2 regions of the Devosia sp. UYZn731 genome follow, and region 2 is predicted to be linked to the other one. Evidence: riboswitches for the same ligand, from Rfam matches in the RefSeq annotation. Region 2 holds a riboswitch; the other holds the start of a gene.
The links. A riboswitch is a leader RNA that binds a small molecule or an ion and turns the genes downstream of it on or off. The one in region 2 is predicted to bind cobalamin.
Positions count from the first base shown of each region.

Region 1: linked by a shared signal. The riboswitch ahead of ABIB57_RS22195 (CbtB domain-containing protein) and the one ahead of metE (5-methyltetrahydropteroyltriglutamate--homocysteine S-methyltransferase) in region 2 are both predicted to bind cobalamin.

Region 1 is NZ_JBEPOL010000010.1:49,029-53,865, forward strand. Features, by position in the region: gene cobN (cobaltochelatase subunit CobN) at 1-5, opposite strand, end outside; gene cobW (cobalamin biosynthesis protein CobW) at 110-1,165, opposite strand; gene ABIB57_RS22190 (CbtA family protein) at 1,162-1,914, opposite strand; gene ABIB57_RS22195 (CbtB domain-containing protein) at 1,948-2,130, opposite strand; cobalamin riboswitch at 2,171-2,441, opposite strand; gene ABIB57_RS22200 (hypothetical protein) at 2,541-3,155, opposite strand; gene ABIB57_RS22205 (DMT family protein) at 3,339-3,695, shown strand; gene aztA (zinc ABC transporter ATP-binding protein AztA) at 3,928-4,695, shown strand; gene aztB (zinc ABC transporter permease AztB) at 4,692-4,837, shown strand, end outside.
Region 2 is NZ_JBEPOL010000004.1:255,154-259,990, forward strand. Features, by position in the region: gene metE (5-methyltetrahydropteroyltriglutamate--homocysteine S-methyltransferase) at 1-1,626, opposite strand, end outside; cobalamin riboswitch at 1,817-2,004, opposite strand; cobalamin riboswitch at 2,131-2,284, shown strand; gene ABIB57_RS11875 (ribonucleoside-diphosphate reductase subunit alpha) at 2,392-4,837, shown strand, end outside.

The DNA.
Region 1 (4,837 bases), on a different contig from region 2:
TGCATTTAGAAATCTCCGCCGTAAATCGCGTCGGCGGGTCCCCCCACCCCTGTCCCCTCCCCACGAGGGGGAGGGAGACGGCTCGTCTCGGCATTGTCGCGCAAGCTAATCAGGCGGCGACCTTGGTGGCCGCTTGCAGGCTGGCGGTGATGGCGGCGTGGTCGAGGGGGCTTTCGCCGATGACGACCAGGGCGGTTTCGCGCAGTTCGCCGTTGCGCCAAGGGCGGTCGAAATAGGTGGTGAGGCGGGGGCCGACGGCCTGGATGGCGAGGCGGGCGGAGGCGCCGGGGATGGCGGCGAAGCCTTTGAGGCGCAGGACGTCGTGGGAGCGGATGGTGGTTTCGATGGCGGCGAGGAGTTCGTCCTTGCCCAGGATCGAGGGGAAACGGAGCGAGAAGCTGTCGAAATCGTCGTGCTCATGGGCCTCGCCACCATGCTCTAGCTCATGGTGACTGGGGCGGTTGGCGATGTCGGACTCGGAGCCGAGCCCGAGGCCCAGGAGAGCGCCGATGTCGACATGGCCGTTATGGGCGTGGATCAGGCCGGTGCCGGGACGCATTTCGGCGCGGAGGCTAGCTTCGACCTTGGCAAGGGTTTCGGCATCGACGAGGTCGGTCTTGTTGAGGATGACCAGGTCGGCCGCCGAGAGCTGGTCCTCGAACAGTTCGCCGAGGGGCGTTTCGTGATCGAGCATGTCATCGGATTTGCGCAGGGCATCGATGGCGGCTTCGTCGGAGGCGAAACGGCCTTCGGCGAGCGCCGCCGCATCGGCGACGGTGACGATGGCATCCACGGTTACCTGCGCCTTGATCTCGGGCCAGTTGAAGGCGCGGATCAGCGGCTGGGGTAAAGCGAGGCCCGAGGTTTCGATGACGATGTGGTCGAACTTGTCGGGGCGGGCCAATAAAGCCTGCATGGTGGGGATGAAATCCTCGGCCACGGTGCAGCAGATGCAGCCATTGGACAGCTCGATCATATCCTCCTCGCGGCAGGTATCGTCGCCGCAGCCGGCGAGGATGTCCTTGTCGACCCCGATATCGCCGAACTCGTTGATGATCAGGGCGATGCGCTTGCCCTTGGGGGCGTGCGCCAGCAGGTGGCGCACGAGGGTGGTTTTCCCGGCACCGAGAAAGCCGGTGATGACGGTGGTGGGGATCTTGCTCATGCGGGAACACTCCGGGCGGCGGGCGCTTCGGCCCGCGACAGCAGTTCATTGAAGAAGCCGATCAAGGGGCCGACCAGCAGCCAGAACACGGCCGAGACGGTGAGCGCCGAGGCGGCAAACGATGTGGCCAGATGGGCGGGGACACTGCTGGCTTCCTCGGGCTGGGCGGGTGCGCCGATGATGTGGGGGACGAGAATTAATGCAGCCGCGATGGCGATGGCGGCTGAATTGCGCCATTTGGCCAGCAGCAGGAACGCCGCGGCGGTGGCAATGACAGTGCCCCACCACCAGGTTTGGCGGGCGACCAGATCGGCCGCCGGCATGCCGGGCAGTTCGGGCGGCAGGCCGAAAGCGGGGGCGAGATGGAAGGCGATCCAGCCGCAGAGGCCCCAGACGACGCCATTGGCGAGCGTGATTTCGATCTTGAAGATGACCGAGGCCGCAACAAGAACGAGGGCGAAGCCGAGGCAACCAAGGACATCGGCGAGGACCGTATAGGCAGTGCGCTCGAAACCATCCTGGGGCGCCCAGGCGTTTTCGTCGTGCTCGTGCGCTTCGGCGGCGACGGGCGCTGTTGCGGCGTCGGTGGTGGCGGCGTGCTCGTGCGCAGAAGCGGGCTCGGCGTTTTCGTAGACTTCGGCGGCCAGGATCAGGGGGGCGACTTTCCATTGCTGGAGCGCGGACATGACGAGGCCTGCTGCGAGCCCGGCTAGGACCGCAGCGAAAAAGATTCGCTGGAAGAGTTTCATTTGGTGTCTCTCAAGCCGCTGGGCGGCAAACGGTTAGTGGCAGGGGAAGCCCATGGAATGGCGGGTATCATGCGCGCCATTGTGCAGCCGCATGTCACTGGCGAAACCGACGCCGAACAGCAGCGTCATGCCAATGAGAAAGGCGAGGCCCCCGGCGATCAGCCGTTGAGAGATGGTCAGACCGGCAATGCCGGCAGTCTGGGTAGTAGTGGTCAAGGCAACACCCTCCGTGTGCATATGAAAGCGTGGGCGTTTTCCGCCCGGATATGTGTTGGCAGGTCTCCTGACTCGCGGTGGATACAGCTCCCCTCGCCTTCCCGGTGACTTTGAGCATCGGCCGGTCCGAAAACCGCGTGGCACTTTTCGGGCCGATGCTTGCCGCCAGTGGCATATGAGAGGAGCGCACCGCTTACAGTTGCGGGGGCAGTTCCGGTTTTGGCCCCTGATGGGTAATCCGCACCGTATTCCCTTTTAATCTTGATCCCGACAGCGCCTGGCCTGGTTCGGCCAACCATCGTCACGGTTCAAAATTTGAATCCCCTTGCCGCAGCGGGCGCGGGGAACCAACACAGGTTTGGTGTACGCCGCGGCGGCGGAGCGGTCAATCCGCCCCGCTGCCGATCGGCTCAATCGGCGGGGCCGGCATAGCTGACCGTGACTTCGCTGACGCGCACATCCAGCTTTTCGAGCAGGGGTTCGTCCGACGGAATGCTGACTTCGCCCGAGACCGCATCCACGTTGAGATCCTGGGGATATTCTTCGGACGGGGTAAAGCGCAGCGAGAGGAAGCAGCTCGCATCGTCGGCATTGGCGAGCGTGCCTTGATCGATCTGGCCATAGCCGCCGTAATCCCACCAGAAGCCCCCAATGGTGAAAGGCTTGCCATTGAGGGCGAGGACTTCTGCGACCGTCATGCCGACATGGACGCCGCCGGGGCCGTCCATCGTGGGTGGCAAGTCCACGAAGCCAAGGCCTTCGCGGGTGTCGTCGTTCATCCAGCCGAATTGCAGGGTCTTGTCCGGATCGTTGGGGAATACGGTGGTGGCGAGCATGTCCTGCCCCTCGGCGCCGGGCACCTGGCCGGTGACGACGTTTTCGGCACCGTAGGTCTGCTTCAGCAGGGCCTCGGAACTGTCAGGGCCGAAAACGCCGGTGCAGGAAAAGGCGGTTTTGTCCTTGGCCAAAGCCGGGGTGGCGACAAGGCAGGCGCAGAGCAAGGCGAGGGACAAGCGGGCGAGCATGAGGGGGTTTCCTTTGGGACAGAATTGCCTTGGCGGGGTCGTCTCATTATAGCCTAGTCGGCATATGAACGAGGGCTGAAAGTAACGTCGCCGATCAACTCATCGCGGCGAAAGAACTGGTGCTGGAACAGCCTGCCGATCGTTGGCGTTGTCGCGTCATCCCCCTACCCTGCTGGAGCCAAAATGGGCCTTAACTTCGCCACCCTCGCGCCGATCGGGCTGCTGATCGCGAGCAATGTATTCATGACCTTTGCCTGGTATGGGCATTTGAAGTTTCCAGCCATGGCGATGTGGGTGGCGGTGATGACCAGTTGGGGCATTGCGCTATTCGAATATTGGCTGGCAGTGCCGGCCAACCGGATCGGCTACGGCGCCTATACCGGGGCGGAGCTCAAGACCATCCAAGAGGTGATTTCGCTGAGCGTATTCGTGATTTTCGCGGTGACCATCCTGGGCGAACGGCTGACCTGGAACCATGCGGTGGGGTTTGCGCTGATTTTTGGTGGGGCGTTTTTTATTTTCAAGGGGCCGTTAAAGTAGGCTCCACTCGTGGGGATGGCTCCCCCCGACCTGGCCCTGCCCCAAGGGGGAGGGGATCAGATCGAGGGTGCGGTTGACTCTGGCGACGTTACTAAGTTACACGTAACTGTATTACATTACGTGGGTGACGCATGCGGAATTTTAGCCTGGCGCAGATGAGTGCGACGGCGCGGGTCGGCTTGGTGTTGGTGCCGGTTGCGCTGATCTGGGTGGCGATCTGGGCGCTGCTGGCATGAGTGCGGTCATTCGGCTGAACGATCTGACGCTGGGCTATGACGGTCATCCGGCGGTGCATCACCTCGATGGCGCGTTCGAGACGGGGTCGCTGACGGCGATCATGGGGCCGAACGGATCGGGGAAATCCACCTTGCTCAAGGGCATTACCGGGGCGCTGAAGCCGCTGGGCGGGCGGATCGAGCATGCCGGAATTTCCGTGCGCGAGATCGCCTATCTGCCGCAGATTGCCGAGATCGACCGCACGTTTCCGGCGGTGGTGGGCGATCTGGTATCGCTGGGGTTTTGGAAGAGCCGGGGACTGTTCGGCGCCATTCGCGGCGTAGATCGCGGGGCGCTGGACGAGGCGTTGCAGGCGGTAGGGCTGCGGGGATTTGAGCAAAGGCCGATCGATACGCTGTCGGGCGGGCAATTGCAGCGGGCGCTGTTTGCGCGGGTGCTGTTGCAGGATGCGCGGGTGATCCTGCTGGATGAGCCGTTTACGGCGATCGACGAGAGGACGGTGGGCGACCTGATCGCGCTGGTGCAGCACTGGCACAACGAAAAGCGGACGGTCATTGCGGTGTTGCATGACGTAGAGATGGTACGGCGGGTGTTTCCGCAGACGCTGTTGCTGGCGCGCGAGCCGATTGCGTGGGGGGCGACGGGCGAGACGCTCAAGGCCGAGAACCTGCTGGAAGCGCGGCGGATGACGGAGGCCTGGGACGAGCATGCGCCCTGGCATGACCACGCGGCAAAGCACCTTCATCATGGGGATGCGGCATGAACGCGTTCCAGGTTTTCATCGAGCCGTTCGCGCAATTCGGGTTCATGAACCGAGCGCTGGTGGGGGCCATCATCCTGTCGGTGAGCGCGGGGCCGGTGGGGGTGTTTTTGATGCTGCGGCGGATGAGCCTCACAGGCGACGC
Region 2 (4,837 bases):
GGTGAGCGAGGCGGCATAGGCCGACCAGCGCACTGTCATCGGGGCAGGGCGGCTGACGTCGCCGTAGATCACCGGCGGCTTGACGCAGCGCGAGCCATAGGACTGGACCCAACCGTTCTTGGTGAAGGCAAAGCCGTCGAGCTGTTCGCCAAAGTATTCCACCATGTCGTTGCGCTCGAATTCGCCATGCACGAGCACATCGAGGCCGATGCGCTCCTGGATGCGCACGGCGCGTTCGGTTTCGGCTTGCAGGAAGGCGTCGTAGGTGGCGGTGTCGATCTGGCCCTTTTTGAAGGCGGCGCGCTGTTCGCGCACTTCGGCGGTTTGCGGGAAGGAGCCGATGGTGGTGGTGGGGAAGGGCGGCAACTTGTAGCGTTGGCGCTGTAAGGCACGGCGGGTGGAGAAGACGCCGCCGCGGCCGAGGGCGATTTTGGCGGCGGCGCGAGCCTTGACCTGCGGCTTGTGGATGCGGGCCGAGGCCTTGTGGGCGGCGATGGCGGCGGCGCTGGCATCGAAGGCGGCTTTGGCGGCGCCACGGCCTTTCTGCATGGCCAGGGTGAGGGCGCTGACTTCGGCCAGTTTTTGTTTGGCGAAGGCCAGCCAGGATCGCAGTTCCTCGTCTAGCGCGGTCTCGCCGTCGAGATCGACTGGGGTGTGGAGCAGCGAGCAGGAGGGGGCGATTTGCAGGCGGTCAGGGCCGATGGCGTCCCAGGCGGTGGTGATCAGGGCCAGTTGCCGGTCGAGATCGGCGCGCCAGATATTGCGGCCGTCGATGACGCCGACGGAGAGGGTTTTGTCGGCGTCGAGCAGCTTGAGGAGGTGGGGCAATTGTTCGGGCGCGCGGACCAGATCGATGTGGAGGCCCGAGACCGGGAGTTGCGTGGCGAGTTCTGCATTGTCGAGCAGCGCTCCGAAATAGGTGGCGAGCATGATGCGCGGACCGGCGGCGGACAGGGTCGCATAGGCCTGGCGCAGGGCGTGCTTTTGCGCGTCGGACAGGTCGAGGACCAGGATGGGTTCGTCGATCTGCACCCAGGTGGCGCCTTCGGCTTTGAGGGCGGCGAGCAGTTCGGCATAGAGGGGCAATACGCTATCGAGCAGCGACAGCGGGTCGAGGCTGCCATCCTTGGCCTTGGCGAGGCTGAGCCAGGTGACGGGGCCGACCAGCACGGGGCGGGTGTCGATGCCCAAAGCCTTGGCTTCGCGATAATGGTCGAGGGCTTTGGTGCTGGCGAGGTGGAAGCGCTGGCCGGTGTGAAGCTCGGGGACGATATAGTGGTAATTGGTGTCGAACCATTTGGTCATCTCCATGGCGGGCGCGGCGGCGGTGCCGCGGGCCATGGCGAAATAGAGCTGGTCCGGATCGGCGATGCCGGCAAAGCGCGGGGGAATGGCGCCGAGCATGGCGGTGGTATCGAGCATGTGGTCGTAATAGGCGAAGTCATTGGAGGGGATGATGTCGATGCCGGCATCGCGCTGGAGTTGCCAGTGGCGGGCGCGGAGCTGTTTGCCGGTGGCGTGGAGGGCGTCGGCGTGGGTCTCGCCCTTCCAGTAGGATTCGAGGCTCTTCTTGAGTTCGCGGTGCAGGCCGATGCGGGGAAAGCCGAGATTGGCGGATTTGGTCATGGTGGTGCCGATGCAAGGTTACGCGCCCGCCGGCGGGCCATAGGCCGCCACGGTCTGGGCGTCGAAAAACAATGAGGAACTAGGTTCGGAGCGTCAGGAGCGACGCATTCGGAACCGGGGCCTTGGTGCTATCGGCAGCAGGGAGATCGTCATGGCATGTCCTCGACCAGTCCACCCGACTGGCGTGTTGTGAGCGTTCAATCCCAAGGTAGGTCTCCTGGCTCGCGGGTGTGGCCGGATGCTCGCCTTCCCAGCTTGCGCCAGTGGCTTGATGAGCACCCGTCACCGCCTACAGTTGCGGGGGCAGCTCCGGACTGGGCAAAGCCGCACCGGATTCCCTGTTATCCCCTTGCGGGGACCATGGGCTGGACGACCATGCACTAGCGGCGGAAAGGCTGTCAATTGAGATATAAGGATTTCTTTATATCCCCGCTGTCCACAGCGGCGGTCGGTCGCCGGCAAAAATCCGTCACAAGTCATTGACGCGAATCGCGGGTAGGAACACAAGATATAGTGTGTCGTGGTCATCCGGGTCGCAAGGACGGGTGATAATAGGGAAGCTGGTGCGAACTTCGGTTCCAGTCCAGCGCTGCCCCCGCAACTGTGAAAGCGTGTTTCGGCACGCCAGCCAGATACCTGCCACGACAGGTTAATTCGTCCACGGCGGGGTGTCCGGTTGGTCGCATGCGAAGCCGTGGCCGCTCGACGGTCCCTTCGCGCGCGTCCCCATCCCCCGCTTCCACCTACGGGGTCTCTGGGGTCCACATGACTGAACTCGATATTGTTGAGCGCGCTGACACCGCTGTCGCGCAGTTTGCCTATGACGCTTCGGACCATCGGTCTGCGGCGGAGCCGGGCTATTCCATCATCAAGCGCAATGGCGGCACGGTGCCGTTCGATCCGTCCAAGATCGCGGTGGCGCTGACCAAGGCGTTTTTGGCCGTGGAGGGCAACAAGGCGGCCGCATCCCGCCGCGTGCATGAGATCGTCGAGGGGCTGAGCGGGGAGGTGTTTGCCGCGCTGAGCCGTCGCGCCAAGGACGGCCGCGTGTTCCATATCGAGGATGTGCAGGACCAGGTCGAACTGGCGCTGATGCGCGGCGAGCACCAGAAGGTGGCGCGGGCCTATGTGCTCTATCGCGAGGAGCATGCGAAAGCGCGCGCGGCCAGCAGGCCGGTGACAACTTCGGCTTCGGCGCTAAGCATGAAGCTGGCGGATGGCACTCTGGTGCCGCTGGATGAAGTGCGGTTGGCGACGGTGGTTGGCGAAGCCTGCGATGGGCTGGAGGGGACTTCGGCGCAGACCATTCTGGAGGAAGCCCGGCGCAATCTCTACAATGGCATTTCGCTGGACGAGCTGGCGCTCGCGCCGATTCTGGCGGCGCGGACACTGGTGGAGACCGAGCCGAATTATGCGCTGGTATCGGCGAGGCTGTTGCTGGACAAGCTACGCCGCGAGGCACTGAGCTATGTTTCCGGACGCACCGAACTGGCGACGCAGGCCGATATGGCGACGCGCTATGCGGAGTATTTTCCGGACTATCTGGCAGTTGGCATCAAGGCGGAGCTGATCGATCCGGAACTGGCGCGGTTCGAGCTCAAGCGCATCGCGGCGGCGATCAAGCCGGAGCGGGATATGCAGTTCCAGTATCTGGGGCTGCAGACGCTGTACGACCGCTATTTCCTGCATGTCGAGCGCACTGTGTTCGAGCTGCCGCAGGCGTTTTTTATGCGCGTGGCCATGGGGCTGGCGGTGCGCGAAATCGATCGCGAGGCGCGGGCGATCGCGTTTTATGACCTGCTGTCGAGCTTCGATTTCATGGCGTCGACGCCGACTTTGTTCAATTCGGGCACGCTGCGGCCGCAGTTGAGCTCGTGTTTCCTCACCACCGTGGCGGACGATCTGGACGGCATTTTCAAGGCGGTGAGGGACAATGCGCTGCTTGCCAAATATTCCGGCGGGCTTGGCAATGACTGGACGCCGGTTCGTGGGCTGGGCGCGCATATCAAGGGGACTAACGGGGAGAGCCAGGGGGTCGTGCCGTTCCTGAAGGTGGCCAATGACACCGCCATCGCCGTCAACCAGGGCGGCAAGCGTAAGGGGGCGGTCTGCGCGTATCTGGAAACCTGGCATGTCGACATCGAAGAATTCCTCGACCTGCGCAAGAATACCGGCGACGACCGCCGCCGCACGCATGACATGAACACGGCCAATTGGGTGCCGGACCTGTTCATGGAGCGCGTCGAGGCGGGGGCGGACTGGACGCTGTTTTCGCCGGATGAAGCGCCGGACTTGCATGATCTTTATGGGCTGGCGTTCAAGGCGGCCTATGAGGGTTATGAGGCCAAGGCGGCTGGGGGCGGGCTGAAGGTGTTTCGGACGGTCAAGGCGCTCGATCTGTGGCGCAAGATGCTGACCATGATCTTCGAGACCGGGCATCCGTGGATCACCTTCAAGGACCCGTGCAATATCCGCTCGCCGCAGCAACATGTGGGCGTGGTGCATTCGTCGAACCTGTGCACCGAGATCACGCTCAATACGAGCAAGGACGAGGTGGCGGTGTGCAATCTCGGCTCGATCAACCTGCTGGCCCATATCGGGCCGCACGGGCTGGATATGGCGCGCCTCAAGCGCACGGTCGACGTGGCCATGCGCATGCTCGACAATGTGGTGGACATTAATTTCTACACCATTCCCGAGGCGCGGAAGTCCAATCTGCGGCACCGGCCCGTGGGGCTGGGGCTGATGGGATTTGCCGATGCGCTGCAGGTGCAGGGCATCGCCTATGCGTCGGAGCGGGCGGTGGAATTTGCCGATAGCTCGATGGAGGCGATCAGCTATTTCGCGATTTCGGCATCGACGGATTTGGCGGAAGAGCGCGGCGCTTATGCGTCGTTCCAGGGTTCGCTGTGGAGCCAGGGTATCTTGCCGATCGATAGCCAGGAACTGCTGGCGCGGACGCGCAGCGAAATCAATATCGACCGCACGCAGCGGCTGGATTGGGAGACGCTGCGGGCTCGGGTCAGAAACGTTGGCATGCGTAATTCCAACACGATGGCGATCGCGCCGACGGCGACGATTTCCAACATTTGCGGTGTCAGCCAGTCGATCGAGCCGGGGTATCAGAACCTCTATGTGAAATCGAACATGAGCGGCGATTTCACCGTGGTGAATGCGCAACTGGTGCGTGATCTCAAGGCGCGCGGGCTTT